4 regions of the Shewanella sp. NFH-SH190041 genome follow, and region 1 is predicted to be linked to each of the others. Evidence: predicted binding sites of a transcription regulator. Region 1 holds the regulator's gene; each other region holds the start of a gene.
What was found. The regulator LexA, encoded in region 1, represses DNA repair genes until DNA is damaged. The targets are predictions, from matches to a motif close to TACTGTATNNNNATACAGTA.
Positions count from the first base shown of each region.

Region 1 (7,892 bases):
TTGGGCTGGTTTACACCTATATGTTTAATAAAGAAGTTGGCCTCATTATTACCGCACTGGCGGTGATTGCCTGTATCGGCTCCCTACTTGGTTGGCAATTTACTAATGCCCAAGTATCCCGGGCAGCAGCTGATATTAAGTTGTTTCCTAAGATCTTTGGCGAAGTGACTAAAGATAATGCCCCCATTAAAGGCATGCTGATTATGTTGGCACTGGAACTAGCTTTAGCTGTAATGACAATTTCCCCAAGTCTGGTGAAACAATTTAATGTGTTGGTCAACTTGGCTGTATTTATCAATATGGTGCCGTATATCCTGTCTCTCACCGGATTGGAGGTCATACTGCGGAATAATAAAGTGGGAAGTAAGGAATACAAAACTGGCGCTGTCATTGGCAGTCTAGCCGTTATCTATAGCATTTACGGTGTTTATGCCTGTGGGGCCCAAGCCGTCTTCTATGGTGCGATTCTTACTTTGTTGGGTTATCTGTTTTATGGCTTTATCGCCGCAAGGGAAGCCAATGCCAGTTTAAAAGCCTAATCAAACGACAATAAAAAACGCCGCAGTGTTTGAGCACTGCGGCGTTATTAATTCTGGAGCGGGTGATGGGAATCGAACCCACGTTTGAAGCTTGGGAAGCTCCAGTTCTACCATTGAACTACACCCGCGAATGGGATGATAAATTACTGTTTTTTAAAAATCTGTCAAGCAGTTCATCCCCTAAAAGCGTGATACTTATCCATAAACCGGCAGAAGATTCGCCATCGCTAACAGATGACACGCTCCAGTAACAATACCGAAAACAATAACCAGTAAAATCAACGGGGTACCACCGGGCACTTTAAAACCACAGCCAGATGGATGTAATTGTCTAACCCGATAGGCCATCAATGCCGGCACAATCACGGCCCAAATACAGGCAGCCAGTGCCGCAAAACCTATCGCCACCAGAAACCCATTAGGGAATAACATGCCCATCACAGCAGGCGGCACAAATGTCACCAATGCAGTTTTAGTTCGACCTTTAAGGCTATCATCAAAGCCAAACAGATCCGCCAGATAATCAAATAGACCTAAGGTTACCCCCAGAAAAGAAGACGCTACGGCTAAATTGGCAAATAGAGTCAACATCGAGTTAAGCCAATCACTGGCAATAACTTGCTGCAGTGCCGACACCAATACCCCCATATTGCCACCCTCAGCAATAATAGGCACAAAATCACTACGGCTAATATTGCCCATAGTCGCCACTAACCAGCAAATATAAATCACTAACGCGAGGAATGTGCCACTAAAAATAGCCGCAACAATCTTACTCGGCGATTTACCGTAATATTTCACTAAGCTTGGCACATTGCCGTGATACCCGAAGCTCGCCAAACCAAATGGTAAGGCCGCCCACAAGTAAGGGGCAAAACTATTATGCCCATCTGGGATAAATAATTTAGCCGGCTCAACTTCAATTAATAAATTGCCCACCGCCATAAAGAAAGTGATCACCATGCCACCTAACATCACGGTCGTAATGCGATCGACTGCTTTCGTGCTGGCTAACACAACCGCCGCCAAAACAACGGCAAAAACCAATGCGGCCAAACTCTGTGGCAACACTATGCCAAGATTGGTCAAACTGTGATTCACAATCGAAGAGCCGCCGCTGATGTAAGCATAAGTCAGGATATACAGTACAAATGTAATAGAGGCACCGCTAACAATACGCCAGAATCGGCCAAGGGTATGACGAGTAAGGGTGTCAAAGCTGGCACCAGGCTCAAAATGCAGATTGGTTTCAAGCAAGAGTAGGCCGGACATCAGCATAATAAACCAGATCCCGATCAGTACCATCAGTGAGTAACCGAACCACATACCGGCACTAACGACTGGCAGGGAAAACATCCCCGCCCCCACGGTGGTGCCAGCAATAATCATTGCTCCACCCAATAACGATTTGCCCGCAGGGGCCGCATTCATATGATTCGCCATGGCTACTTACCAATTATTAGAGTTATGCCGTTAACCTATTGGATAACAGGTTTTCACAGGATACAAAAACGCCTGCAAAAAGCAGGCGTTTTCAGTCATATAATCAGCTTTATTGTTAGATTACCAGCAATTTAGTGCTCAGCTGCTACCGCATCCACAATTGTTTGTCTAACTGAGGAACGCAACAGAGTATTAGTATAACCTCGCATTTGCTCAATTTGCTCCAGCTCAGCATTACCAGCCAAATAACCAAGATCTTTCAGTCTGATACTCAACGTCGCATACAGCTTCTTATCATAAAACTCAGGTGCAGTAACACCATGCAAGGCACCAAGGCGCTGAGCCAACAGATGACTTTCCGCTTCCAACTCTGCCCGCTCAATCGTCGGACGAGATGCCAATAGATTGAAGATAATGGCATAACGCTGCATTGTCTCGCTGATCAGTCCTGACAGTAATAGCAGCGTATTGATCTTACTGTTGTTTACCTCGAAGGACTCATTGCCACTGATCAAACCCTCTTGCTTAAACTGCACCAAAAGCTGATCGATATAACTATCTAGATCCTTGATATCCATAAACAGTTCAGCTTCCAGTAAGGCATAAAATGCCTTAGCGATTTGCAGCAACTGCTGACGGGAACAGTTGTCATAACGCAATAAAATGTTCGCAATCAGTGCCGGAATAATCAGTAAGTGAATGATGTTATTACGGTAGTAGGTCATTGATAGCTTATGGGCAGGTTCGAGGCTGATAATATTGCCCAGCGCGTCACTTTCCTGCACCAGCTTTTTCAACTCAAGTCCCTGATCAACTAATGACTGACCATCGCCATCCACCACAGATGCATAAGGCGTGTAAGGTACTTCTTTTAGCAGCTTGAGATAAAAATCCAGTTGGTTTTCCAACTGATTACGCTCAAGAGCATTCTGCTCTGCCGCCAACAAAACTGCACTGCTCAAAGTCACTGAACTGGCAGCCGCCGCGCCATTGATATGGGTCATCACTTCAGTCGCCAAAGAGTTAACCACAGGTGTCAACCAGCTTGGCTTATTATCAGGTTCTTGAGCTAACTGTTCGCGCCAATCACTGACTTTCTCAGTTAAAAAGTTCTGTAGGGTGATTGGTTCACCAAAGTTAACATAGCCCTGACCGAAGTTACCCAACTTGCGGATAGCGCCAAATACTTGCCAAACGGACTCTTTCTTTTTCTTCTTACCGCTCAATTCCTTATGGTACGTAGCCACTTCCATAACATGGTCATACCCCAGATAAACTGGCACCAAGGTTACCGGGCGCTCAATACCACGCAGTACGCTGTTTACTGTCATGGCCAACATACCGGTTTTGGGTACCAGTAAACGACCTGTGCGGGAACGGCCACCTTCAGTGAAATATTCCACCGAATAACCTTTAGCGAACAGTTGATCCAGATACTCGCGGAACACCGCAGTGTAAAGTTTATTACCGTTAAAACTGCGACGGATAAAGAATGCACCGCCCCGACGGAACAGCGGCCCTGCGGGCCAGAAATTCAGGTTGATCCCGGCGGCAATATGCGGTGGCACCATTCCTTGGAAATAAAGAATGTAAGACAGCAACAAATAATCCATATGGCTGCGGTGGCAAGGCACATACACAATTTCATGGCCATCATGGTGTAATTGGCGGATCTGCTCAGCACCTTTAATATTGATGCCGCTATATAACTTGTTCCATAGCCAGGTCAATAACCGCTCAGCGATCCGGATCAGACTGTCAGAATAATCTGCTGCAATCTCATCCATATACTCCATGGCCTTATCACGGGCTTCGCTTTCCGGGATCTTTTTACTAATAGCTTCTTCTGCTATCGCCCGTTTCACTGAGTCCGAATTAAGTAAGGAGTGGAATAACGCCTGACGGTTTGGCAGGGCAGGCCCTGTCATCACCTTACGCTGCCGACGGAAATGCACCCGAGCTACTCGGGCCAATTTGTGGGCGATGGAATGATCTGTGCCGTGTTCATCGGCCATATAACGCAGAGAAACCGCATTAGAGAACTGGATAAAGTTATGTCGACCCAGGAACAAGATCATCAAACTTTTACGCAACCAACTAGGATCTTCACGCTCCAACACCGCGGCTTTCATGGTGTCATCATCTTTACCTGGTGTACGCCCCCAAAACAGACTGACAGGCACCAACTGTACATCTAACTCTTCATCCTGCTGATGCATAGTTAACAGGCGGGTAAATGATTGAAGGAACTCTTCATCGCCGCAACGCTGTCCAAACAAGGGCTGCGCCCCTTCTAAACAGACCAGACGCGGCACTTGCTGCCCCTTCAGTAATAACGGTTCATCTGGGGAAGGCAAACCCAACTTAAGACAGGTTTCTCTTAATACATTGATGTCACTTAACGATTCCGTTTTTAGGACATACACCATGGGCCGATTGGCATCCAAATTAAGATCAGCGAACGGATCCTGCGGTACCGTAATGGTGTGTACCAGCTTTTTCTGAATCCATCGCAGGGCCTTAAACCCCAAAGAGTCATGTTTTGACATTATTTATAGCAATCTGCTTCACATCGAATTGCGGCATAGAATATCAGACATACAACACCTTGCGCTATTACTGCCAAAATCTGCCCTATTGGTTAATACTTGCACTGGTTAAAATACTGTATATACTAACAGTTACTGTATGAAAAGACAGGGAACAACATGAGACCGCTGACGCCACGCCAAGCAGAAATTCTTGAGCTGATTAAACGAAATATCCAGGATACTGGCATGCCGCCAACCCGGGCTGAAATTGCTGCCAGATTAGGCTTTAAAAGTGCCAATGCCGCAGAAGAACACCTCAAAGCCCTGGCCAGAAAAGGCTGTATTGAAATTATGCCCGGCACGTCCCGTGGTATCCGCCTAATCCAGGAAGAAAGTAGTAATGATGACGATGCAGGTTTGCCATTAATCGGCCAAGTTGCTGCCGGGGAACCTATCCTGGCCCAAGAACATGTCGAACAGTATTACCAAGTCGATCCCGCAATGTTCCGACCATCAGCAGATTTTCTGCTTCGGGTACGGGGCGACAGCATGAAGAATATCGGTATTCTGGAAGGTGATTTGCTGGCAGTGCACAAAATGCAAGAAGCCAGAAATGGCCAAGTTGTTGTTGCTCGCGTTGAAGATGATGTCACGGTAAAACGCTTCGAAAAACAAGGTGAACTCGTCTACCTCCATGCAGAAAATGAAAATTACGCACCTATTAAAGTGGATCTGCGCTATCAGCATTTAACCATCGAAGGTCTGGCTGTTGGGGTAATCCGCAACGGGGACTGGCTATGAAAAAAGTATTGGGCGTAGCGCCTAGGCATCCGGGGCTATGGAAAAACCCGGCTTTCAGCAAAACACCAGCAGAAGTGATTCACACATTAAAATCCAGGGATCATGGCCTTAATGAACTGCGGGCTCACGCAGCTGTACTGGCACAACTCAGCCAGCAGGGGCGTTGGATTGTGCTGATTAATGCGCCCAATATTGGCTACAAACAGGTTCTTGCCAATGCCGAAGTGCGTATGGACCGGGTGTTACTGGTGCGTGCAAGAGACGAAGTTGAGGCGTTATGGGCCATGGAAAAAGCCCTGACCAGTGGTACGTCCAGTGCTGTAGTCACTTGGTCGACACCTTTGGATGACAGAGATAACCGCCGACTCCAGCTTGTGGCTAAGAGTGCTCGAGCAACAGGATGGCTGATTGAAAATGTAAGTGTTCACAAACACGAAGAAGTAGAAAATAACTACTGTTTACCTTTATTACCGGCCACTAACTTACCCGCTGTACATTAGTTGATTTATTTATCAGCCCCAACTTTCGGGGCTGTACCCGCTATATCAAAGATAATTCTTGACCTTGATCAAACTTTAAACAGCAAGTAATGTAACTTCATGGTGTTGCATTTTTAGCCGCATTTGTTTTGCATCGTCTAAAATCAGACACTTGGACATATAAATCGATAATGAACACCAGCGATAAGTGTGCCGTTTGATGTCAGTCAGACTGTGTTAATCACATCAATACACTTGCAGTCATCGTTGCTTTTTGTGGGAACTGAAGAGTTTGCATAGAGCATAGTATTACTGTGTGGCTCTTCTTTGTAGTTGCATTTGCAATTGACAGAGGAGATGTCTTTTGAAGCATTTGCTGTATTTGATAGCGGGGTTAAGTTCTCCCGTAATGGCATCTGAATTGCCACTGAATATGACCAAGGGTGTGACTGAAATCAGTCAACAGGTCTACGACCTTCACATGATCATCCTCTATATCTGCTGTGTTATCGGTATCGTGGTATTTGGACTGATGTTCTATGCCATGATTAAACATCGCAAATCTAAAGGCGCTGTACCGGCGCAATTTCACGAAAGTACCAAAGTTGAAATCATCTGGACCTTGATTCCATTCGTGATTCTGATCGGCATGGCAATCCCAGCCACCAGCACTCTTATTGCCATGGAAGATACCTCAGATGCAGATTTAACCGTGCTGATCACCGGTTCACAATGGAAATGGCACTACAAATATTTCGATGATGATGTGGAGTTTTACTCCATTCTCGCCACCCCCAGAGACCAAATCGATGGCAATGCCCCAAAAGGAACCAATTACTTGCTGGAAGTTGATAAACCTCTGGTGCTGCCCATTGATAAAAAAATCCGCTTTTTAATGACATCAGAAGACGTAATTCATTCTTGGTGGGTACCTGATTTTGCAGTTAAAAAAGATGCCAATCCTGGGTTCATTAATGAAGCTTGGACCAAAATCGATCAGCCCGGCACTTACCGGGGCCAGTGCGCTGAACTCTGTGGCAAAGACCATGGCTTTATGCCCATCGTTGTTAAAGCACTACCACAGGCAGAGTACGCTGCTTGGATGGCTGAACAGAAGCAAGCTGTCACAACTGCAGCGGTCGAGGCTAAAGCAGCACTGAGTCAAACGCTGTCGATGGATCAGCTGATGCAGCAAGGGGAACAGGTTTATCTGTCCCATTGTGCCGCCTGTCACCAACCCAATGGCGCCGGTCTGCCAGGGGTCTTCCCTGGACTGATAAAAAGCCCCGTCATCGAAGGCCCGCTTGCTGGGCATTTAGATATTGTGATTAACGGTAAACCCGGCACTGCAATGCAATCCTTCAGTAAACAGCTCACCGCACAGGAAATTGCCGCAGTGATTACCTATGAACGTAATGCCTGGGGTAATGATACCGGAGATATGGTGCAAGCCGTTGATGTCAACAGCCACGGTCAGTAAAGGGAATTAATATGAATAGCACAACACAAGAACCCGATATCGAACTGGCACAGGGTCATCAGGACGATCATCACCATGATGGACCACCGAAAGGCATCATGCGCTGGCTGCTAACCACCAACCACAAAGATATCGGCACCCTATATCTCTGGTTCAGTTTTATTATGTTTTTAATTGGCGGTGCCATGGCCATGGTGATCCGTGCTGAATTATTTCAACCTGGCCTGCAATTGGTAGAGCCCAACTTCTTTAATCAGATGACCACAGTTCATGGCCTGATTATGGTATTTGGCGCGGTAATGCCAGCCTTTACCGGACTCGCGAACTGGTTAATACCTATGATGATTGGTGCGCCGGACATGGCGCTGCCGAGGATGAATAACTGGAGTTTCTGGATCCTGCCATTTGCGTTTCTGATCCTGCTAAGTTCCCTGTTTATGGAGGGCGGAGCCCCTAACTTCGGCTGGACCTTTTATGCGCCACTGTCCACGACCTATAGCCCAGACAGTACCGCGTTATTCGTCTTCTCTGTCCATATTATGGGGATCAGCTCCATCATGGGCGCCATCAATGTCATTGTCACCATAGTCAACATGCGGGCGCCGGGGATGACGTGGAT
Region 1 covers NZ_AP026070.1:368,884-376,775, reverse strand. The annotation lists gene potE (putrescine-ornithine antiporter) at 1-539, shown strand, start outside; tRNA gene NFHSH190041_RS01735 (tRNA-Gly) at 594-667, opposite strand; gene mtr (tryptophan permease) at 735-1,982, opposite strand; gene plsB (glycerol-3-phosphate 1-O-acyltransferase PlsB) at 2,114-4,531, opposite strand; gene lexA (transcriptional repressor LexA) at 4,691-5,314, shown strand; gene NFHSH190041_RS01715 (cell division inhibitor SulA) at 5,311-5,814, shown strand; partial or broken gene coxB (cytochrome c oxidase subunit II) at 6,158-7,264, shown strand; gene ctaD (cytochrome c oxidase subunit I) at 7,285-7,892, shown strand, end outside.

Region 2 (7,892 bases), 1.2 Mb from region 1:
CATCAGTATTGCTCCTGGGTGAAACCGGTGTAGGTAAAGAAGTGATCGCCAATGCTATACACGCATTGTCAAACCAAGCCAGCCAGCCCTTTATCAAAGTCAACTGTGGTGCAATTCCTGACTCACTGTTGGATTCAGAATTATTTGGTTATGAAAAAGGGGCATTCACCGGTGCAGAGCAACGTAAAAAAGGCTATTTTGAACAAGCAAATGGTGGAACAATCTTTCTAGATGAAATTGGCGAGCTGCCTTTATATGCTCAGGTGAGATTACTGCGGGTATTACAAAATGGCACTATTACACGGGTGGGCGGACATGAAAGTATCCAACTTAATATTCGGGTTATTGCTGCCACCCATAGGGATCTGCAAGTCATGGTACAGCAAGGTGAATTCCGGCAAGATCTCTGGTATCGATTGGCGATTTTCCCGATTTGCATTCCACCATTACGACAACGGAAAAGTGATATTCCCTTATTAGTATGTCACGCATTAGAGCAATTAAGCACCAAATTCAATTTATCCCAATTACCTTGCATTGCCCCAGAGCAGCTTGACTCACTTAGTCAATACCATTGGCCGGGTAATGTTCGAGAATTACTCAATGTACTTGAACGAGCAGTGATCCAATCCCCCAATGGCCCCCTTAATTTTGATTTTCTTAACCCTATACAGCACACAATCAATGTCAGTCATCAGCCGAATATCATCATTGACCCTAGTCATGCCAATCATCAGCTGGTGCCATTAAATACCATGATGAGTCACTATATCCGCCATGCCCTGTGTCAATGTGGCGGTAAAATTTATGGTCCTGGTGGCGCGGCACAATTACTGGAAATCAACCCTAACACCCTACGCAGTAAAATGAAAAAATTGGGAATATGCCACTAATTAGTGGGCTGCTAACTTTTTCATGGTTAAATGTTATCTGAGATAAAGCGTTTTAATCACACCGAGTGGTTTGCCATCTAGTCATTCTAAGCAAGCACCGCTCAACAAAGCATAAGGCCGACCCCTTCAGCAGCGTTTGAGGCGCCTTTCTACTGCGCTATCGGCTTATCCGGTAGCGCAACTACATAGCAAAGCCTCTGTCTTGTATAACGCATCCTCAAATCGCTACAAAAACAAACTTGAAAAATCAAAAAAAACCTACCCAATTGTTAACTCTGGGGCTGCACTTTTTTACTTCGGCTACTAGGCTGACGCTTTTTCGTTCCACTGGCGGCTTTTCGGGATTTCGAGCCCCCGGAGCGTCGACCTTTTTTCACTGTAGCAATCGTCTTGACCCCGACTAAAGCTTGAGGAAGAGTATCAGCAGCTATCTGAAGCAACTGCTGTAAATTATCCAATAGCGGCATCATAAAATGCTGATATTTCATTTCTCGGCGACTAATGGCATTCAAGCTTTGCTCCCACAGCGCCGTCATATCCGGCGTCGTCGCAGGCTCAGGTAAACTATTGATCAATCCCCGACCAGCAGGCGTCGAAACAATGCTTTTGCCCTGACGGATTAAAAATCCACGTTTAAATAACAGCTCTATAATCCCTGCCCGGGTCGCTTCCGTCCCTAAACCATCAGTCTCTTTTAATGTTTTACGGATAGCGTCATCCTTAACAAAACGCCCAATCCCAGTCATAGCCGACAACAATGAAGCATCGGTGAATGTTTTCGGTGGCTGGGTTAACCTGTCAAGTCGCTCACCTCGCAGACAGTCGAGCATATCCCCTTTTTGCAATATAGGCAGATGACTTAACAATGGACTTTCAGTCTCTTCTGCCCCTTTTTCAGACTCACCGGACACCTTTGGCTCACCGTTACCCGATACAGATTTATCACTCCGCCCAATCTCAAACAACTGCTTCCACCCCAGCTTTTGTGTCACTTTCGCTTTAGCCGTAAAGATACCGCCAGCAATGGTTAAAGTGACTTTGGTTTCCTGATACAAGTGATGGGGGTAGAACTGTGCCAAATACTGTCTGGCAATATGACCGTAGAGCTTGGCTTCATCCCGACTAAGCTTATCCAAAGCCAACTGTCTGTCGGTTGGTACAATCGCATGGTGCGCATCAACTTTTGCATCATTCCAAGCAGCAGAGCGCAATGATGAGTTAGGAAAATCAATGCCTTCCGTCAGAGCCGGTATATTGGCCTGAATAGCGGTGATTACACTAGGTGCTAAATGGTGCTGCTCTTGCGGTAAATATCGGCTATCAGAGCGAGGATAAGTAATCAATTTATGTTTTTCATACAAACTCTGGCAGATATCCAGCACTGTTTTTGCTGAAAAACCAAATCGTTTGGCTGCGTCAATTTGTAGTGCTGACAAGGAATACGGTAGTGGCGGTGCCTGACGCCGGTCTTTACACTCAAGTGCCGTCACTTCTGCGCACTGTCCGGTGATGCGGCTAACCACATTATCCGCTAACCGCGCAGACAACACCCGCCCCTCCTCATCCATAAACCGCTGACAGGCTTCACTTGGCTGCCATCGCGCGGTAAAGGTTTCTCCAGCCAGCGTTTGTAGGTGTGCATCCACCAGATAAAAAGGCTTAGGCTCAAACGCCGCGATGGTTTCATCTCGCCGCACGACAAGACCCAACAGCGGTGTTTGTACCCGCCCCACAGACAATACGCCCTGATAACCAACCCGTCGGCCTTGCAGCGTAAAGGCCCGGGTCATATTCATGCCATAGAGCCAATCAGCCCGGCTCCGAGCCAATGCAGAAGTCGATAGAGGAACAAATTCCTGATTATCCCGCAACCCGGCTAACGCCCGTTTTACTGCCTGAGGATTAAGGTCACTAATGAGTAATCGTTTGGCCTGTTTTAACTTGGCCTGACTCACTTTCAAATAAGCCAGAACCTCATCCACCAATAACTGCCCCTCTCTATCAGGATCGCCCGCATGCACCAAGGTATCAGCCCTTTTCACCAGCTTGCGCAGCACGCTAAGCTGGCTGCGGCTCGATGACTTAGGCTGCAGTTGCCATTGCTCGGGAATAATGGGTAAATGCTCCGCCCGCCAAGCTTTGAATTTCTCATCATAGGCATCTGGCGGAGCCTGCTCTAACAAGTGACCAATACACCATGACACCAAGTCACCATTGCCGACTTCAATATAGCCATCGTGTTTTTTATGGGGTTTAGGCAGAACATCAGCAATCGCCCTACCTAAACTTGGCTTTTCAGCAATATAGAGAATCATGATAATGAGTATGGTACTGGATAAAATTACAGTATAATTTAGCTTATCCATTGGTAAGCTGCAAATAGGGAGCATCCCAAAGCAAATTTATGTCATTTAAGCTGGATATTTAATCAAATGATAATAGTTTCGATTATTTTTACATCTAGCCATAAATTTCCACTGGACAAGCACAATAAACTATTGGATTCTACAGCAATAGCCATTATGAATACTTCTCATTTTCATTAAATCACTATCAGACCATATGAAGCGATGTTTCTGCCAAAGCTGGTATTGAGACAGCCGTATTTTATTTTGCTGTACCTAACCATATTTCGGAAATAATCGAATTATTTACGCATGCATAACCATTAGATTATGCCAGAAATTGTAAGTTAACATTCTTAATGTCAAAGTACTGATATCAACTAAGGTTTTCTATTTTGAATTGGATAAAAAATATATCAATCAGTAAAAAAATATCCCTACCCTTTTTTATTATTATCCTTTTGCTAATCGGTTTGGGAATATATATTTATGCTAACTCAATTGATGTTGATAAAAAACTAGACAGTTTAACCAATAAGGCAGTGCCGGGTCTGAGTGCCATTGACTCTATGTATAGCCGTATTTCAGATTCACGTCGAGTACAACTGTTCTTTCTGGCTAAATCTGATAACCCAACCTTGATTGCTAATAAAATTATTAAAGTTGAAAATTATTATCGGGAAATAGATGCACTATTAGAGAAGTACCATTTCTATGTTGATAGTGAAAAAGAGCAAACAATTTACCTACAATTCAAACAAACTTGGCAAGACTACAAACATGAAGGATTAAAGGTTCATCGTCTCATCACCGATGGGCAAACTGCAGCAGCAGCCAAACAGTTTGATTATAGCCACAAAAAATTCACCGAATTAGATTCATTAACAACCAAACTATACCAGCTGAATTTAAATAATGTGAACCAAGAAAGCGATATGATCCGTGCAGCAATGAAAAATAGTCTTGACGGTACAGTTCTCTGTATCAGCACGCTTGCTATTATGCTGCTAGGTGTCAATTGGGGACTGGTTCGCCAAATTACCTATCCGGTCAGTCTAATTATTCGTTTAAACCGTGCCATCGCCAATGGTGATCTTAGTTATCATATTGATCGTAATAAGATTGCTAACGACGAATTTGGACAATTGGCTGATACCAGTATTATGATGCAACAACACCTAACACAGTTAATCACTAGCATCGTTCGCAGTGTTTCCCGTTTACAATCAGCTGTAGAAGAAGTCAGTGCTGTGGTAGGACAATCTTCAGCTGGAATGGCACAACAACAAGATAAAGTCACTCAGATAGTCACAGCGATTGAGCAAATGCGCACCAGTGTTGCTGATATTGTTACCAGTACTGAAACATCGACGCAACAAGCTAATCAAGTAAACCTAGATGCACAAGAAGGTAGCCGGAATATTTCATTAACCTTAAATCAAATTCAGCAAGCATCGGAAAAAATAGAGCAAGCTGGAATACTGGCTAGCGATCTTGAGCAAGCTTCAACCAATATAAATCTCGTTGTTGATGTCATTCGCAATATTGCTGAACAAACAAATCTGTTGGCATTAAATGCTGCTATTGAAGCTGCAAGAGCGGGCAATAATGGCAGAGGTTTTGCTGTTGTTGCCGCTGAAGTGAGAACATTAGCTGGTAGAACACAGGACTCAACAGAAGAAATAATTGCAATTATTAATCGGCTACAACACAGCGCAACAGTCGTTCAGCAAGTAACACAAGAAAGTAATGAGCTCATTAAAACCTGTGTTAATCAAAGTCAACTCACTGGTAGTAATATACAAGCGATAGAACAACAGATCAGTCAAATTAATCAAATGAGTCAACATATTGCCACAGCTTGTCATCAACAAAATGATGTCACTTTAGCATTGGACAATAGCATTAATGCGATTAACATCTCTGGTGATGAAATATCCCGTGGTACCCACCATACCGCAAACGCTTGCCAGGATTTAGCTGAATTATCGACACTACTACAAACTGAAGTAGATAAATTTAAACTTGCTTAAAAGACCCGATGACAATATGTCATCGGGTTATATAACCCATCACAGATATCAGAAGTTAGGTATCAATTGATACTTTTAAGCAGATAGTGCCGGGAAAAGAAGCAACACCCAAAAGGAGCGGCAACAAGCGCTTTACGCTTTATTGAAAGGTTCTTGCTTAGCATAAGTAAGCGGCAAACCTTTCATTGCAATTAAAGCGCTTTATCTCGAGCAATAAATGCCATCCTCTTAAGGATGACAGACATTATGTAACTCAAGATTAGTGCCGGCTTCCCGGTTGCGGTTAGCCTTGGCATCATCATTACGTAGTTGGGTTAAATGATCTAAATAGGCCTGATCCACATCCCGGGTAATATATTCACCATCAAAAACGGATGTTTCAAAACGACGGATATCCAAGTTTTCTTCCCGAACGGCTTCGACTAAATCACATAAATCTTGAAAAATAATCCCATCAGCCCCTATGATGCGTCCCACTTCTTCAGCATCCCGGCCATGGGCGATAAGTTCATTAGATGTTGGCATATCGATGCCATAAACATTAGGGAAACGGATTTCCGGCGCCGCTGATGCAAAATACACCTTGTTTGCCCCAGCCTCACGAGCCATTTCGATAATCTGCTCAGAGGTGGTTCCTCGTACAATGGAGTCATCCACCAGCAACACATTTTTCCCTTTAAACTCAGCACTAATGGCATTGAGTTTACGGCGAACCGATTTTTTCCGTTCTTGCTGCCCGGGCATAATAAATGTGCGGCCAATATAGCGGTTTTTCACAAATCCTTGTCGATATGGCAGATCCATGCAGCGAGCAATTTCCAACGCGATATCACAGGATGTCTCAGGAATCGGGATAACCACATCAATATCGTGCTCAAACCACTCCCGCTTAATTTTCTCTCCCAACCGTCGCCCCATATTGACCCGGCTGGCATACACAGAGACTTTATCAATACAGGAATCTGGACGCGCAAAATAGACATATTCAAATATACAAGGCACATAATCCGGTTCACTGGCACACTGACGGGTGAACAACTCACCGTCCTGTGTAATATAAACCGCTTCCCCCGGTGCCACATCCCGCATAACAGTGAAGCCAACGGCGTCAAGCGCGACACTTTCAGATGCCACCATATACTCGGTACCCGCGGCACTCTCTTTCTGACCTAATACCAATGGGCGGATGCCGAATGGATCGCGAAATGCCACCAAGCCCTGGCCGATAATCATTGCTGTAACTGCATATGCTCCTCGAGCCAAGCGGTGAACCGCCGCCACAGCATCAAACACCTGATCCTCGCTTAACTGCTCAGCACTGGTATGCTGCAGCTCATCAGCGAGCAAATTGAGCAATACCTCAGAGTCTGAACCGGTATTCACATGACGGCGCTGACGGGCCAGACGCGCCAACAAATCCGTAGTGTTGGTTAAATTACCGTTGTGAGCAAGGGAGATACCGAAAGGAGAATTAACATAAAAAGGCTGAGCTTCCGATGAACTGGAGCTACCCGCAGTAGGGTAACGCACATGGCCGATACCAGCACTGCCCTGCAAACGCTGCATATGCTTGGTTTGGAAAACATCCCGTACCAATCCATTGGCTTTACGCAGCCGAAACGCATTGCCATCGATGGTGACAATGCCTGCGGCATCCTGGCCACGGTGCTGCAATACCGTTAATGCGTCATAGATAGTCTGGTTAACCGCACTGCGGCCAACAATTCCGACAATACCACACATGGTTGAGCTTCCTCATTGTAAGATGTTCTATTTCAGACTTTTTATTATTTAGGTACAAAGCTTGAGGTATTTTCTAAATAGTGGAAAAACCACTGGATCACTACACCGAATTCAGGCACCAGTACTGAGTGTTGCCACCAGTCCGTTTTCGGTGCGCCGGTAAAGGCATCCATAAAGAACAGTACAGCACTAATAATCAGCGCACCACGTACAGCGCCAAAGACCACCCCCAATACTCTATCCGTGCCGGATAACCCGGTTTTACTCACCAATTGTCCCAAGAGGTAATTAACCAAGGCCCCGAGGATCAACGTCGTGATGAACAAGATAGCAATGGCGATGCCATTACGCACAATTTCATCAGAAAACTCGGTGAGATGGGCTGCTAATTCTTGGTAAAACTGACTAGCAATAAAAAAAGCGGCAAACCAGACGACAAGAGACATGGCTTCTTTAGCAAAGCCGCGGACTAAACTAATAACAGTAGACAGGCCGATAATGGCGATAATGACGTAATCAATCCAAACCATGAAAAATCTATCCTGGATAACGGTTTAAGACGGGCGGATTCTAACAGAGACCGGAGTTTATCTCACCATCCTTGCTGAAATTATTGACAATTATCAATTTCCTGTAGCGAACAGTCCCACGCCGATTCTTTTAGGCAGTAAAAAGGCCCGCAAGCGGGCCTAATAAATATCAGATTTAACGTCATTTCTATCGCCCAACCAGGGCTGTACCGTGCTACTGTGCCAAAGGGTCAAACGGAATGATCCGGCCTTTCAGATGCGTCAATTTCTCAACCCGAGGTTTGAGCTGTTCAATACGCTGTTTAGTAATATCCGGCCCCACAAAAACCTTGGTGATCTTACCTGCTT
Region 2 covers NZ_AP026070.1:1,559,438-1,567,329, reverse strand. The annotation lists gene NFHSH190041_RS06895 (sigma-54 interaction domain-containing protein) at 1-893, shown strand, start outside; gene NFHSH190041_RS06890 (DNA topoisomerase III) at 1,163-3,208, opposite strand; gene NFHSH190041_RS06885 (methyl-accepting chemotaxis protein) at 3,634-5,271, shown strand; gene purF (amidophosphoribosyltransferase) at 5,500-7,014, opposite strand; gene NFHSH190041_RS06875 (CvpA family protein) at 7,059-7,544, opposite strand; gene NFHSH190041_RS06870 (SPOR domain-containing protein) at 7,759-7,892, opposite strand, start outside.
Region 2: the regulator LexA is predicted to act here: its motif matches at 3,223-3,242, upstream of NFHSH190041_RS06890 (DNA topoisomerase III).

Region 3 (7,892 bases), 2.1 Mb from region 1:
GTATCAGCCTGTTCAATCAAAGCTTGGGCAGATGGGATATTCAGTATTTCGGCCACCAAGGCAGGGTCCAGTTGACTATCTAATAATGCACCACGGAAAGCATCCGTTACGCGAGGATCCAGCACCATACCCTCGCCTTGAGCCAATTTGGCGACATTATCCCAAATAGCCTGACTGACTAATGCCACTGAAGCTTCCCAGCGAGCAACGTCACTGGCAGCATAACGCATCAAATGCACTAGTTGATCCACAGTAAAGCGATATTTGAGCCGCACCGGTGCAGAGAAATTCTGCAGCAGTGATGGCACCACTTGGCAATCAATATTATCGAACACAAAAGTTTGCTGTTTCTCTTTAACATCCAGCACCTTGGATAGTAAGGATTGCCCGTCAGCCCCCAGCAGTTCAATATCAAAAGGAATATGTAAGGGAGCTGCCTGCTCTCCGGCAACCGGATTTGTTTGACTGATCGTCAAACTATAACGGCGTAATTCAGCATCATAATGATCGCTAACCGTAACCACCGGTGTACCGGCCTGCTCATACCAATGACGGAACTGAGTTAAATCAACGCCGGATGCATCTTGCATTGCAGAAACAAAGTCATCGCAGGTTACCGCCTGGCCATCATGACGCTCGAAGTAGAGTTTCATCCCCTGTTGAAACCCTGCTTCCCCCAGTAGCGTATGCATCATACGAATAACTTCCGCGCCTTTGTTGTAAACAGTCACGGTATAAAAGTTATTCATTTCAATCACAGACTGAGGGCGAATAGGGTGAGCCATAGGGCCTGAATCTTCAGCAAACTGCTGGTTCTGGATCACTTTAATCGCATGGATACGATTAACAGCGCGAGATCCCATATCTGAACTGAACTCCTGATCCCTAAATACGGTTAACCCCTCTTTTAAGCTAAGTTGGAACCAATCCCGGCAGGTGACCCGATTACCGGTCCAGTTATGGAAATACTCATGACCAACAACGGACTCAATACCATGATAATCATCATCAGTCGCACTGGCAGTATCAGCCAACACATACTTAGTATTGAAAATATTCAGGCCTTTGTTTTCCATCGCCCCCATATTGAAGAAGTCCACCGCGACCAACATATAAATATCTAGATCGTATTCCAGACCAAAACGGCGCTCATCCCAAGCCATCGCATTTTTCAAAGATGCCATAGCATGGCCGGCTTTAGATAAATTGCCCTTATCCACAAACACTTGCAGCGTCACTTCCCGACCACTCATGGTCGTAAAACTATCCTGTAACAGGTCAAAGTCACCGGCAACTAGGGCAAACAAATAGCTTGGCTTTGGAAATGGGTCTTCCCAACAAGCAAAATGACGACCATTATCCAACTTACCTGATGCAACCAGATTACCGTTACTGAGTAAAAACGGCTGGCTGCTATCGGCCTCAATACGAACAGTATATCGGGCTAATACATCAGGCCGGTCAAGGAAATAGGTGATGCGACGGAACCCTTCGGCTTCACACTGAGTACAATATGCCCCATCGGACATATACAGCCCTTCTAAGCTCGAATTGCCAGCTGGGTCCAGTAAAGTAACAATTTCTAAGGTAAAGATGTCAGCATCAGTCGTTACTGTCAGGGCCTGTTCAGTCAGTTGATATTCAGCGTCGGTGCCATCAATTTTTACTGACTCCAACTGCATTGACTCACCGTCTAATACCAGAGATGCTTCCGCTGCCCCAAGGCGACGAACCTGACTGGTGGCGATCACTCGGGTTTGATGCGGGGCTAAATTCACATCCAGCGCAATCGTCTCAATAGTAAAATCCGGAGTACGGTAATCAGTAATATGTTTCGCTTGTGTTTGTGACATATCTGCCATGACCTCTTTTCGTCTCCCGCAAATGGCTAGGGTTCTCTCAAACAGTGAAATCAACGTGCCTGAGTAACTGTTATTCCAACCGCCATCGTCAATGCAGGATTTGTTTACAAAAAACGCGCTAATCAGCGCGTTTTTATTGTGAATCAAATTTTCTTACTTTGCCCTGTCGGCAACATGCTCAGCATCAACCATGTCCAGAGTAATCAAGGCTGTTTCATCCAAAAATGGATCTGGCAACTGACCTTTATCATCTTTCAACTCATCCAAGCTCTTGATGGGTTTAAGCCCCTCGTCTTTACGGCGTGCATTGACCCGAGCCAGCGCTTTCTTATCTTCATCTTGCTGAGACTTCAAACGAGTGCTTTCCACCAAAGAAATCGACTTTTCATTGTGGTGTTTTTTAAACTCAGCAATATCTTCAAAGATATAAGCAAATTCAGGATCTTTACTAATCCGCTGCTCATGCTTAGTCTCCAGCCCCGCAACAAGTGGCGGCGTAATTTCAGCAAGAGGAGCATATTGTGCACTAGGTACTTTATCCCAAGGCAGCGCATTATCCTCGTCAGCCTCGCCATACTCACCGGGGGTCAGCGCACTTGGCATTGGAATATCCGGCGTCACCCCTTTTAACTGGGTACTGCCACCATTGATACGATAAAACTTAGCAATCGTGTAAGTGACATTACCGATAGGCTTATCATACATATCATAGATACGACTCAAGCCTTTATGCTGCTGCACCGTACCTTTGCCGAAAGTGGACTCACCGACAATCAGTGCTCGGCCATAATCCTGCAGTGCTGCGGCAAAAATTTCTGATGCAGAAGCACTATAACGATCCACCAGCACCGTCAGTGGACCATCGTAAGCCACTTTACCGTCAGTATCTCGGTTTTGGGTAACACGACCATTGGCATCACGGATTTGCACCACAGGCCCCATATCGATAAATAAACCTGTCATCAAAGTGGCTTCTGTTAATGCCCCACCACCATTGCCACGCAAATCGACAATAATCCCCTCGACATGGTCAGCTTTCAATTTGGCGATTTCTTTTGCCACATCCTGAGATAGGTTAAGGTAGAACCCAGGAATTTGGATCACACCAACTTTACGGTGAGCATAAGGTCCCTGCTCCATCGTTAACACTTTTGATGTTGCAGCTCGGTCTTCCAACCGAACCTTGTCCCGCGTAATGGTGACTTCAAATGGCTTAGCATTAGAACCACTTTTATTCGGCAAGATCTGCAGCACAACCTTACTGCCTTTAGGCCCTTTAATCAGTTCGACGACATCTTCCAGACGCCAACCGATCACATCGACAATCTCTTTACCTTCTTGCCCGACACCCACAATTTTATCTTCTGGCGACAGCTTTTCACTCTTTGCCGCCGGGCCACCTGCGACCAATGATTTGATCACGGTATAATCGTCATCCATCTGCAAAACAGCGCCAATACCTTCCAGGCTAAGATTCATGTCCATCTGGAAACGTTCAGCATTACGTGGAGACAGGTAAGTCGTGTGAGGCTCAATACTACGGGCAAAAGCATTCATGACCCCTTGAAAGACATCCTCACTGTTTGTCTGACTCAAACGCTTAATCGCATTGTTATAACGTTTTGAGAGGATCTTAACGATCTCTGGCCAGCTTTTACCTGCCATTTTCAGATTCAGAGCATCATATTTCACCCGTTGGCGCCACAGCTCATTCAACTGAGCTTCATTTTTTGGCCAAGGGGCTTTTTCCCGGTCAAATTGATAGGCATCACCGGGCTTTTCAAAATTCATTGGTTTGTCATTATCAAGTAATGATAATGCATAGACAAAACGCTGATACCGGCGCTTTTGGGCCAAATCATACATCTTGTATGCCGGCTCTAAATCGCCGCTTTTCAGCATGTTATCGAATTGATCTTCGTAAGGCTTAAAACTGTCAACGTCAGCTTGGGTCAACACATTGCGGCGATAATCAAGCTGTTGCAAATAGCGATCAAAGATATGCTCAGAAAAAGCGTTATCCAGATTAAATCTATGATAATGAGAGCGGGTAAACAGACTGGTTACCCGCTTGCTAGCCACTTTATGTTGTGGCTCCTGATGCAATGAGGGTAACTCGTTGATTTGAATTTTCGGAGGGACAGCCCACACCGAAAACCCGACAAACATTGTGGCAATCGACGCGGCAAAAGTCAGTTTTCGCATCAACAAGTTACTCCTTCAGAGATGAATTACACCAGAATATGTTCGCAACGAACTTTTACAGACAAACCGCTGTCGAGCTGAACATGAACATCTTCTTTATTGATATCCAAAATAACGCCCTTCACTGGTGTCATCCCTAATTTTACGTTTACACGTTGATTAGGCTTAAGATTATCCAGCTGAGCAGGAACCAGATTTTCATCAATCTTAGGCTTTTTCGCTACTGGCTTTTCTTGACGTTTTGGCTTAGCCGCACGAGGTTGCTTGTTGAACGCTTTCTTAGCAGCAGGCTTTTTGGCCGCTTGCTCTTTCTTAGCCTGTTCCATACGTTTAGCACGAGCGCGTTCTTGGCTTTCTTTTAAGGTGTTTTGAGCATGCTCAATATGCTCAGCATCCAGTTCACCACATGGATTACCATCTAGGTCTACACGCTGTACACCAGCTTTGATGCACTTCAGGTAGCGCCAGCTGCTGGTATAACGTCGTAACGCAACGCGCAGTTGGGTCTTACTGACTTTGGAATCATCAGCCAACCTTTCAGCCAAATCCTGAAACAATCCAATTTTTAAAGGCTTAGTTTCACCCTCGGCAACAAAGCACAAAGGAAATGTTTCATACAAATACGCCAAAATGGCGTTGGTGTCGGTCAACTTTTCTGTTGATTCCATCATTACTTCCACAGTTAACTATAGGGAACCGGCAATAGGGGCACAGCGCCAACGCTCAAAGCCGATCAGTAAATTTAGCCAAGTGACTTCACTTAACGCCAAAAATCATTTTGTTACGGCAATTAGCCGTAAACATAAACATACCCGATGCGCAGTCCAGATCCAACTGAAACCCCCGCTTGCCACAAAAACATCAAATCAGGTATGGCCGCTTATTATAAGCGTCACCACACCGAAAGCGACCATCAATTGCAGTCAAGCGGTTATTGTTTAAGCAAACAAGGTCTTTTCTAGGGTTTTTACCAGTAACTCTAACCCCTTCTGGTCAGATTCTGTAAAACGATTAAATTGAGGGCTGTCGATATCCAATACCGCAATAACTTGGTTATTACGTCGCACTGGAATAACGATTTCAGCATTACTGGCACTGTCGCAGGCAATATGACCACTGAATTGATGCACATCATCAACTCTTAACGTCACGTTATCTTTAGCCGCGGTACCGCATACCCCGTGTCCAAGAGGAATACGACTACAAGCCACTTTACCTTGGAATGGGCCGAGCACCAATTGGGTCGCATTATCTTCACAAAGATAAAATCCCACCCAATTTAATTCAGGCAGAGCGTCATTGAGTAATGCCGAAAAATTTGCCATGGCCGCAATCAAATTACGCTCTCCACCTAATAGAGCTTCAACTTGACGCTGCAAAGTATCGTAGCAAACTTGAGACATAATCACTTCCCTCTTCCTATTTAGGTTCTACTGATTTTGTACTGTGACACTTCGTGCCGTTTAATTTAGTACAAGACCAAGCTTATCCGTTACAACGAAATAACCAAGTTCTTAACGCTAAGCACTTAACACTAAGAGCCTAACGCTAATATTTATACTAGGTGTATTCCACAACGCGTGACGACTTTTAGCCCCCTTTCGGGCAAGCAATTATAGTTGCATCTATGTGTTATTGGCTTATTAGCCAGAGCAACGAAACGTCAGAGTCCCTTCCATATGCCAACAACCCAGAAACTATGACAAAAATCAGCAACCCCTAGTATCAATCAGCATCTGATTGTGACTTAGTAGCAGATTTAGCTTTTTTCTCAGCCCCAGTTTTTACCTGTGTACCACTCCCCTTTAAAAGGGATAATAGTTCATCTTTATTATTGGCTAAATAAAAGGCAAGTTCTTCAACCTGATTTTCAGCCAAATCTAAGTCTGACTGTTGAATAAACGGCAGAAGATTATCAGCGATATCCAGCATCTTATCGTAAGCATCAGCTTCCTTTTTCGATGTGAATGTCATTTTTTCTACCCCTTCTCTGACGACAACATACTGCACGACGACAGCCATGATCCACCTCACTCATAAAAATACTGTTTTTATATACAGTATTAGCATGGCATAATTGTCATCGCATTGCCAAGCCTTTTGCAGTAATCCCACGGATTTACGATGATTTTTGTTACAAAGCACCGTAAAATCGACCTGAGCCACCTAGGGTCTGTTGACCTTTCAAGTTTGTTTTTGCGGCGATTTGAAGATGCTTTATACAAGGCAGAAGCTTTGATAGGTAATTGCGCTACCTGATAAGCCGATAACGCAGTAGAAAGGAGTCTCAAACGCTGCCCACAGGGTTCGGCTAAAAGCGTTTTACGCTTCGTTGAGCGGTTCTTGCTTAGCATAACTAGGCGGCAAACCACTCGCCGCGATTAAAACGCTTTTATCTCGAACAAAATTTAATCACGAAAGGTCAACAGCCCCTAGCAATATCAGAAAGAGTATTTCTTTCCCAAAGACGATGCTGGAGCACAAGCTGGGTTAATAACATGACTCGATTTACAAATAGGATGCAGATGCACATATGGGCTTACAATCCATAGACAATAGCAACACACCACGCAATGACAGCTCTTCCCCTGTGGTATTGTGCCCGGCCTGCGATCTTGCGGTGAAAAAGTGCCAATTACCACAAGGGGTCAGGGCCCTTTGCCCACGCTGTCAAACCGCACTATATGACACGCCCTACTGCTCTATTAATGGCATGCTCGCGCTATGTCTAACGGCATTTTTCCTTTATTGGCCTGCCAATATGCTCCCGGTGATGGAATTACAGTTTTTCGGTTCAGTCAGAACAACCACTGTATTGCAAGGCGCAACTGCGGTTATCGCACAGGGCTATCCCTTAGTTGGTGCTGCCGTGATGATTGCAGCGGTTATCGCCCCAGGCCTACTGATCAGTTCAATCCTGCTGCAGATTGTGCTCATCAAATCGGGACTTACATCCTCTTTGAGTCAGAAAGTGTATAAATTGCTATTGACCCAACAGAGCATATTGACCCAATTAAGCATGTTGGAAATCTATGTGATCAGTTTTCTCGTCAGTGCTTTTCAACTATCCGATCACGCTGATATTCATTTCAGCATAGGTACCTTCTGTTTTGCTGGACTGTTTTTAGCCGTACTGTTTTTACTGCGAGAATATGATTTAAAACATATGTGGGGCTATTTGAATAATGAAGCATGATGTGCAAGGACGTGATTTGGGCTTATGTCTTTGCCCTGTTTGCCAGAAAAACAATGCGCTCAGTGCTCACCATTGCAGCCGCTGCGGCACCCGCTTGCAATACCGGCGCAAAATTAGCCTGCAACAGAGTTGGGCGTTACTACTCACCGCTGCTATTTTATTGATCCCAGCCAATATTTATCCCATTACCATAGTAACGAGTCAGGGGCGGGTCGCCTATGACACGATTTTTTCTGGCATCGCCCACTTGGTACACCTGGATATGTTGCCAATCGCCATCATAGTGTTTACCGCCAGTATCGCTGTTCCTTGGCTAAAAATTATTGGTCTGGCAATTTATCTGCTGGCGATCAGTTTTAAGCTGCCCATCCCCAAGCGGGTATTAATGGCAGGTTTTCATATCATTGAATGGATTGGCCGCTGGTCCATGCTGGATCTATTTGTTATATCCATCACAGTGGCACTGGTTAATATGGGGCAATTAATGGATGCCAAACCCGGCCCTGCCGCAACAGCTTTCGCGCTGGTCATTCTACTGACCCAATTAGCAGCCAAAGTATTGGACACCCGCTTACTGTGGGACCGACTGGACGTACAAGATGACGCAAACACAATCCCCCAAAATCGTT
Region 3 covers NZ_AP026070.1:2,456,398-2,464,289, forward strand. The annotation lists gene pepN (aminopeptidase N) at 1-1,853, opposite strand, end outside; gene prc (carboxy terminal-processing peptidase) at 2,016-4,067, opposite strand; gene proQ (RNA chaperone ProQ) at 4,094-4,735, opposite strand; gene NFHSH190041_RS10950 (GAF domain-containing protein) at 5,006-5,470, opposite strand; gene NFHSH190041_RS10955 (YebG family protein) at 5,793-6,089, opposite strand; gene NFHSH190041_RS10965 (paraquat-inducible protein A) at 6,601-7,263, shown strand; gene NFHSH190041_RS10970 (paraquat-inducible protein A) at 7,253-7,892, shown strand, end outside; gene NFHSH190041_RS10975 (PqiB family protein) at 7,863-7,892, shown strand, end outside.
Region 3: the regulator LexA is predicted to act here: its motif matches at 6,111-6,130, upstream of NFHSH190041_RS10955 (YebG family protein).

Region 4 (7,892 bases), 1.3 Mb from region 1:
ACGGCTAAAACCTCGGCAGCGTTATCTCGATAAATTTGACAACTATCTTCTGACAGTGAAGCATCCAGCACCCAATGCAGACTATTTTCGATGCCCCAATGGCCCCGAACGGCGTTGGCAAACTGTGTTGTGGTCAAAGACGCTGAACTGATGTAGTAGCGATATTCCAATGATTCTTTGCCATTTTTTGTACGTCGATAGCTCATGGTTGCACCAATACTTGAAAGTTTGGGCCATTTGGGAAATTGCTTCGCTAACTCATCAGCAGTGATAACGGCATAAGCACGCGCTTCACTGCGACTATGGCTGTTTTCCAAGCAAGTTATTGCTGTTTTGATATGAGGTTTTAGCGCTGAACTCACGGTTTCATGCAGTGTTTTTTGATTACCTTTAACAGCCAAAAGGTAGTCACCACCTCGATTTACAATGGTTTCGGCGATCTCTGTCTGACACCCCATGGCATCAATAGATACCAAACATCCTTTAAGCTCTAATACCTGCAGTAATGCTGGTAACGCAGTGATTTCATTGGATTTATCATCGGTTTTTAATTGTCCCATGACGACACCATTTGCTGTTGCAAAGGCGCTGACCATATGAATGGTGGACTGTCGGTCTTCCCGATGATAGGAACCGCGCAATGTTTTACCGTCAATCGCGATCAGTTGCCCGTCACTGACGGCTGAAACTTGTGCCATCCATTTGATGAAACACTGTTGAAACTGAGTAGGGTCAAGGCAAGAAATGATCCGAGCTATGGTGTCATGAACCGGCAGTCCTGACTTAAATAACCCTTTAGACTGGAGCCAATCAAAATGAGCTTCACCAAAATCTTCAATATCTTCCCACCCGTTAGCTCCAGCAATGATTGCACAGACTGTCAGAAACAAAACATCGAACAGCAAATAACTGATTTTTGCTTTCTGGCGAGGATCTGTAATGTTTGAGAAGTACTCTGAAAATGCATCTGTGATCATGGCGCTATCGCTAAAAAGCAGTATATGTTCACAGATTGATCCGCTGGTCAATCAAGATATGTGAATTGATTACAAAACGTTCGCGATCTCACCCTGCAATGAAACTGCGGATGGTCGGCCATTTCTCTATTAACTCCGGGGTGAGCTTAGCCTTTAACTGAAAGACGTAACGTGCTTCTGTACGCCCATGAGCTTGCTGAATAACTTCAGTAATGACCTTTTCCTTATTGGCATCACACAGAGTTTGGAATTGAGAACGAATAAATTTACATGCCTATGCACCTCGGTCAGTTTGGGCGTAATATAGAACCATAAATCGCTTCTTGTGGAGGGTTTTATGATGAACATGTCAGAAATGAGCTTTATAGATTGGCAACGTCAATTTCATTCAGAAAATGCCTGTCTTGATTACCTGAAAATGCAGCGATGGCCGGATGGATTTATCTGCCCTAAATGTGGTCATCGTCAAGCCTATCAAATCCATACCCGTGAGCTTTATGAATGCTGTCAGTGCCATAAGCAAACATCCGTGACATCTGACACGCTGTTTCACGGCACGCATATCCCGCTGTCTAAATGGTTTACGGCCATTTATTTTATAGGGTCAGACAAAGGCGGAATATCAGCATTACGGCTCAAAAAGCTCATTGAAGTTAACTGGCGAACGGCAAGGTTGATACTGAAAAAATTGCGTATCGCAATGGGGCACAGAGACAGACTGTATTGGTTATCTGGCAACATAGAATTGGATGATTGCTTGGTTGGCGGCAAACAAAAAGGTAAACGTGGTCGAGGCGCGGCAGGGAAAACACCGATAATTGTGGCCGTTGAAACCCAAGGTGAACGAGCCGGCTATATTGCCATGCAGGCTGTTAACCGTATCAGCCACCAAAGTGTCGAGCAATTTGTGCAAGCGCATATTCTCCCCAATCAATATGTTCGCTCAGATGGGCTACGTGCATTGACTATCATTGATAAAACCCAGCATCACGAAGCCAGAGTGACGCCGAAAGAATTGGTTGATGAGTGGCTCCCGTGGGTACATATCGCCATTAGCAACCTGAAAACATTTATTCAGGGCACATTCCACGGAATATCCAAAAAATATGTACAGGAATACCTCAATGAGTTCATTTATCGTTTTAATCGCAGAAGAATAGAAAAACAAATTCCTATGCGGTTGTTAAATATAGCTATTTTTCATTCACCTATGAACTCATGCTGAGCAAAGTGCATAGGCATGTAAATTTATGCAGTAGAGGTTGATTTTTCTTAACTTGAACAACGACATGAGCTTTCTTACTGCTGATTAACTCAAGCGTTTCACGCTGGCAATGGAGTGCATCCATAGTGATGACGGCACCTTTGATATCAAGGACTTTGAGCATCTGTCGTACAACTTTGATTTCACCGTTTTTATTGGCTGTCGGCCGCTGGCTGAGAACGAGTCCGTTCTCACAGTCGTATGCAGTAACAAGCTGCAATGCTTGCTTGGGGTTATTACGATAAGCCCCTCGAAGTACCTTGCCATCCAGTGCAATCAGTGGCTTACCAGAATGGTAACGATGCTCATTGGCCCAGCTTAATAGGGCTAACAGCAGTGATTCGACTTCAATAGCGCGCAAGATGCGCGCAATCGTGTGCCGGCGGGGAACACCTGATTCATACAAACGGTACTGCTTTAACCAATCAATTTTATTGTCCCCAAACTCTTGAATATCGCGCCAACCCTCAGCTCCTGAGGCAATGGCACTAATAACAAGAAAGATGACATCAATAAGATCGTGCCGACGATTAATGTCAGAGCGTGTTTCGGTAACGACGGAGAGGTGTTCAAACAAGTCCATAGCAATGACCAATAATAAAAGACGCCGCTATTTGATCATATTTTTTAATAAAGTGCGATCCCGCCCTGGCACTGGGAGGATCAAGGCTCGCGCAGTAGCGACTACGCGAGCCTAAGTGATTAGCTTTTTAATAGTTCGCGGGCGTTAGCCAAAGTATTACTGGTAATAGTATCACCACCTAACAGTCGAGCCAGCTCTTCGATACGCTGATCATGATTTAATGGCTTCATGGAGGTTTCTGTCTGTCCGTCACTGTTGGATTTATTGACGAACATATGTTGGTGTCCATTACCAGCAACTTGTGGCAGGTGAGTCACACAAAATACCTGGGTGGATTGTCCAAGCTGTCGCAACATATTGCCGACTACCGCAGCCGTTGGCCCGGAAATCCCCACATCCACTTCATCAAAAATCAGGGTTGGCGTTGCCACTTTTTGAGCTGTAATCACTTGAATTCCCAAGCCAATCCGGGATAGCTCACCACCTGAGGCAACTTTTGCCAGCGGCTGAAGTGGTTGTCCCGGGTTGGTGCTGACTAGAAATTCCAGTTTGTCTGAGCCCAGCGGTGACATCTGACTGTCACTGAAACTGATATCAATTTCAAACTGGCCATTGGGCATATTCAGTTGATGGATAGAGCAAGTGACCAAGTTATCCAGCTCTTTAGCATAACGCTGACGGCTCTGGCTCAGTTTTCTGGCTTGTACCAGATAAGCGTCTCGGCTGTCATTGAGTGCATCTTCAATAGACTCAAGTTTGCTGTTATCACTGTCTATCCCTTCCAGCTCAGCTTTCAATGCCTGATGGTGGGTTGCTAATTCATTGGCGCTAACCTGATGTTTACGCGCCAGTTGCATTGCCTGTGATAATCGGCTTTCCAGCTGTGCAAAATGCTCTGGGTCTAACTCAAGATGACTTTGATAGCGTTGGAGTTCTGCGGCACTTTCTTGCACGGAAATCAGTGCTTCATTGAGCATGCTGCCGATAGATTCCAATGCGGGATCAAATTCTTTTAATTCATCAGCCAGGGCAACGGCTTTATTGAGCAGTGATTCAACATTACCGTCTTCCCCTTCACTGAGCAGATATAACCCATGCTCACAGGTTTCAATCAAGGCACTGCCATTGGCCAGACGTTTGTGTTCCGTTTCGATTTGCTCAAATTCCCCTGGCATCAGGGCAAATTCATCCAGCTCTTCGACTTGGTATTGCAATAACTGTTTGCGGGCTTGTCGCTCTTGAGCGGATTGTTGCAGACGCTTTAGCTCAGCTTCAGTATGTTTATAAGCTTGATACGCCTTGGCGACATTTTCCAGCAGCTGCTGATGGTTAGCATAACTGTCAACAAGGGTCAGTTGATGCTCAGCTTTGAGCATCGCATGGTGGGCGTGTTGCCCATGAATGCCAACTAAGAGTTGCCCCAGCCCTTTGAGTTGCTGCAGCGGTACCGGATTACCATTGATGTAAGCTCGAGAACGACCATCAGCACTGATGGTGCGGCGCAAAATACAGTCTTGCTCTAATTCAAGATCATTATCTTCCAGCCAACGTTTGGCCAAAGGTACATCATGCAGGGAAAAGCTGGCACTGACCTCAGTTTTGCTTGCGCCGGGGCGGACGCTGGCGGCATCGGCCCGGTTGCCAAGGCAAAGCCCAAGCGCATCGATGGCGATAGATTTACCGGCACCGGTTTCACCGGTAATGCTGGTCATACCCGGACCGAAGTCCAATTCAAGAAAGCGCACAATGGCAAAATTATTGATGCTGAGTTGGCAGAGCATAGCGGGTTTCCTGTCTGGAATACTCTTGTGATGGTTAACAAAGCCAATACTGTATTGATGAACAGTATATACTGATTTTATATACAGTAAACAATCAGGGCTATATTTTGCTCAAAAAACCGACTTAACAGTGAAGCAAGTTAAAATATCAGCAACTTGGGTCATGCAGATCAGGAAACTGAAAAAACATTCTGGAGACTTGTAACAGGGAGAGTACAATTTCTGACATAACCAGTAATAAGGGGAAAATGTGGTGCGGGAAAATCCTGGCAGTGACTTGGAACTGATTTATTTATTTGTGCATTTGGTTAATGCGGGCAGTTTTTCAGCTGCCGCCAAAGAGCTATCCATGCCAATAGCCACCGTCAGTCGTAAGCTGGCGAAATTGGAAGCTCAGTTGGATCAGCAGCTGTTTATGCGCAGCACCCGTAAATTGCGCCTGACCGAGGAAGGGCTGGATATGTTCCAGCGTTATCATGCGCTGGTCAGCCAATTTGATGAGCTATCCGGTGCCGGTAATGACAAGCCGGAAGGCACGCTGCGGATTGCGGCACCGATTTCCATTGTCTCAATTATGTTTATGCAGGCCATTAATGAATTTTGTCGCCTGTATCCGGACATTAAATTGCATATCTCCCAGTCCAACCAAGTGGTGGATCTGATAGATAAAGGTGTAGATATTGCCATTGTCGGCGGTACTCAGCCGGATTCATCTTGGGTATCCAGTACCTTAGGCGTATTGGATTATCGTTTAGTGGCTTCGCCCGGCTATTTGGCTAAGGCGGGGGATTTATTGCACCCATCGGAGCTACCGCACCATAAGCTAATCAAAGTCTGGCCACTGTTTAACTGGTTGCTACGCCATCCACAGGGGGAAAGTTATTATTATGATGGTCCAGCCCAACTGACGTTGACAGATCTGCATGGCGCAATTGAATCGGCTGTTGCTGATGGCGGGATTCTTTATGGTCCAGAGCTGTTTGTAAAACAACAGTTGGCCAGTGGTGAGTTGCAGGTGTTGCTGCCGGAGTGGATTGGTGAAAAACGGCGTATCTCCATTCAATATCATCAGCGCAGTCAGCAGCCGCTCAAGGTTCGACTGTTTATTGAATTTATGCAGGCCAAAGCTTCGGAATTGTTTTCTATGGCGCCAAATCCCGTAATTAAAGAGTAGTGCCTGTTATTGGGTAATAAAAAGGGACCGCATAGGTCCCTTTTTAGTATTTGCTAAGCAACTAGTTTGAGCGCTTAAACAAAGTATTACTCAGCACTGATACCGATATTGGAGACACCTGAGCTGATAATTTCTCGGCGCAGCTCTTTTACCAAGTCGGCACTGACTTTGGCATTTTGCTCAATGATATCAAGCAGTGACGCCTGCAGCTCCCGTTCTTCTTGCATCACTTCATGGGCAAACACCATATCATCCAGTGCATCGCCGGTCAGTTCGGTATCCAGTGTCGCTTCAATATAATTGGCCACAGTGGCAGAAGACAATTTACTGATATTGATCATATCGTCTTCTTGCTTACCTTGAATCGCACTGAGCAGTGCGGTAACTGCTACCGCAGCATCCATCGCTGGATAGGCACCATAAACAATAAAATCGGTTGGTTCCGGGGTAATGGCATCTAAGCGTTCCAGATGCACATCAATATTGAACTTCAGCTTGCGGTCATACAAAGATTGCCATGCCAGCTCCAGTGCCGTTGCGAGTACTTTGGCATCACCAAATTCACACACTTCAGAAAAAAGCTGATAGTTAGGGTACATACGCTGACATAGCGCGGTGGCAAATAATTGCTTTTGAAGGGGATCAAGCGCCTTTAGGCGTTTGAAGAAACCTGTCTTGTTTGTCATCTGATATTTCCGCTGATAGCTGCGAGATCACTTGCTTTGCTGCCGATTCTACCTTACTTAACTCGTCAAGTAACTCGAGAATTTCTGGCTCGAGCTCAGCCACACTGGAACCCCGCTTTAGGGCGGACTCAATTTCCTGACATAGCTTTTGCGTGTTGGGAACACCACAATAACAGCTGGCACCATGCAGTTTATGTACTGTGGTTAGCATCAGGCTCTCATCATATTGCTCTAAAGCAGTTTCCATCTGGCTGATGGTTTGGGGCAGGGAGTCGAGCATCATGCGCAGCATATCCAAAGCCAGATCGGTTTTTTGGTTGGCTTGGGTTAAGCACAGCTCCCAGTTTAGGGTGTGGAGATCAAAATGGGTAAATTTGGGGCGGGTGATCCAACGGCTAATGACGCCCTTTAGTGCTGCTTCATCAATTGGCTTGGCCAGGTAACCGTCCATGCCGCTGCCTAGGATACGCTCCCGCTCCTCTGCGATGGCATGGGCTGTGACGGCAATAATTGGCGTGTTGCGATTGAGTGATTCCTGCCGGATTTGCCGGGTTGCCGTAATGCCATCAGTGCCTGGCATCTGGATATCCATAAATATCAGATCAAAATGCCGGTTTTTCGCTTGGGCAACAGCTTTATCGCCACTATTTACTGCAATGACGGTACTGACCAGCTCATTAAGCAGTGTGTCGATAAGTTTAAGGTTGGCCAGATTGTCATCCACCGCCAGCACGCTCAAACTGTGGCGAGTAGCTGGCATCGTCTGGGGCAAAGAGGCCGCAGGCAAGGCTTCACCGCCGCCGGCAAACATAAGATTACGACCCAGCATATGATCGCCAACCGGTGGTTGTAGTACCTTATCCACCAAATGGCGTCCCTGTTCACTGAGCAAGTGGGGGAGGGGGTTATCATCCAGCAATAATAAGTGTGCTGTCAGCGGCCGACACTGAGCCAGTAATTCGGTTAGCTCTGTTTCATCACTGAGCCCTTGATTACTCAGCAGCATATAATCACTGCGGCGCTGCTCACGGATATGGCGGCGCAGTGCAGATAAGTCTTTGAGTTCAATGACCGTCATATCCCAGCTTTCCAGCCGACGTAGCAGCATATTGCGGGACAATTCCCTCGGCTCATACAGGGTGATACTACTGCCTTGCAGTTTTTCCAGTGATTGATTGCCGCCGATGGGAAATTGACTGGCGTTGAGCGGCAACACAAACCAGAAGGTTGAACCATCACCTGGGCTGGATTTAAAGCCGATTTGGCCACCCATCTGATTAATCAGGCGTTTGGTGATCACTAATCCCAGCCCAGTACCGCCAAAACGGCGGGAAATGGAAGAATCAGCCTGCCCAAAAGCCTGAAACAGCATCTCTTGTTGGCTTTCATCTATGCCGATACCTGAGTCAATCACTTCACAGCGCAGA
Region 4 covers NZ_AP026070.1:3,366,915-3,374,806, reverse strand. The annotation lists gene NFHSH190041_RS15025 (ISAs1 family transposase) at 1-977, opposite strand, end outside; partial or broken gene NFHSH190041_RS15020 (ISAs1 family transposase) at 1,072-1,239, opposite strand; gene NFHSH190041_RS15015 (IS1595 family transposase) at 1,318-2,202, shown strand; partial or broken gene NFHSH190041_RS15010 (ISAs1 family transposase) at 2,225-2,824, opposite strand; gene recN (DNA repair protein RecN) at 2,944-4,605, opposite strand; gene NFHSH190041_RS15000 (LysR family transcriptional regulator) at 4,859-5,779, shown strand; gene NFHSH190041_RS14995 (YjaG family protein) at 5,866-6,465, opposite strand; gene barA (two-component sensor histidine kinase BarA) at 6,422-7,892, opposite strand, start outside.
Region 4: the regulator LexA is predicted to act here: its motif matches at 4,653-4,672, upstream of recN (DNA repair protein RecN).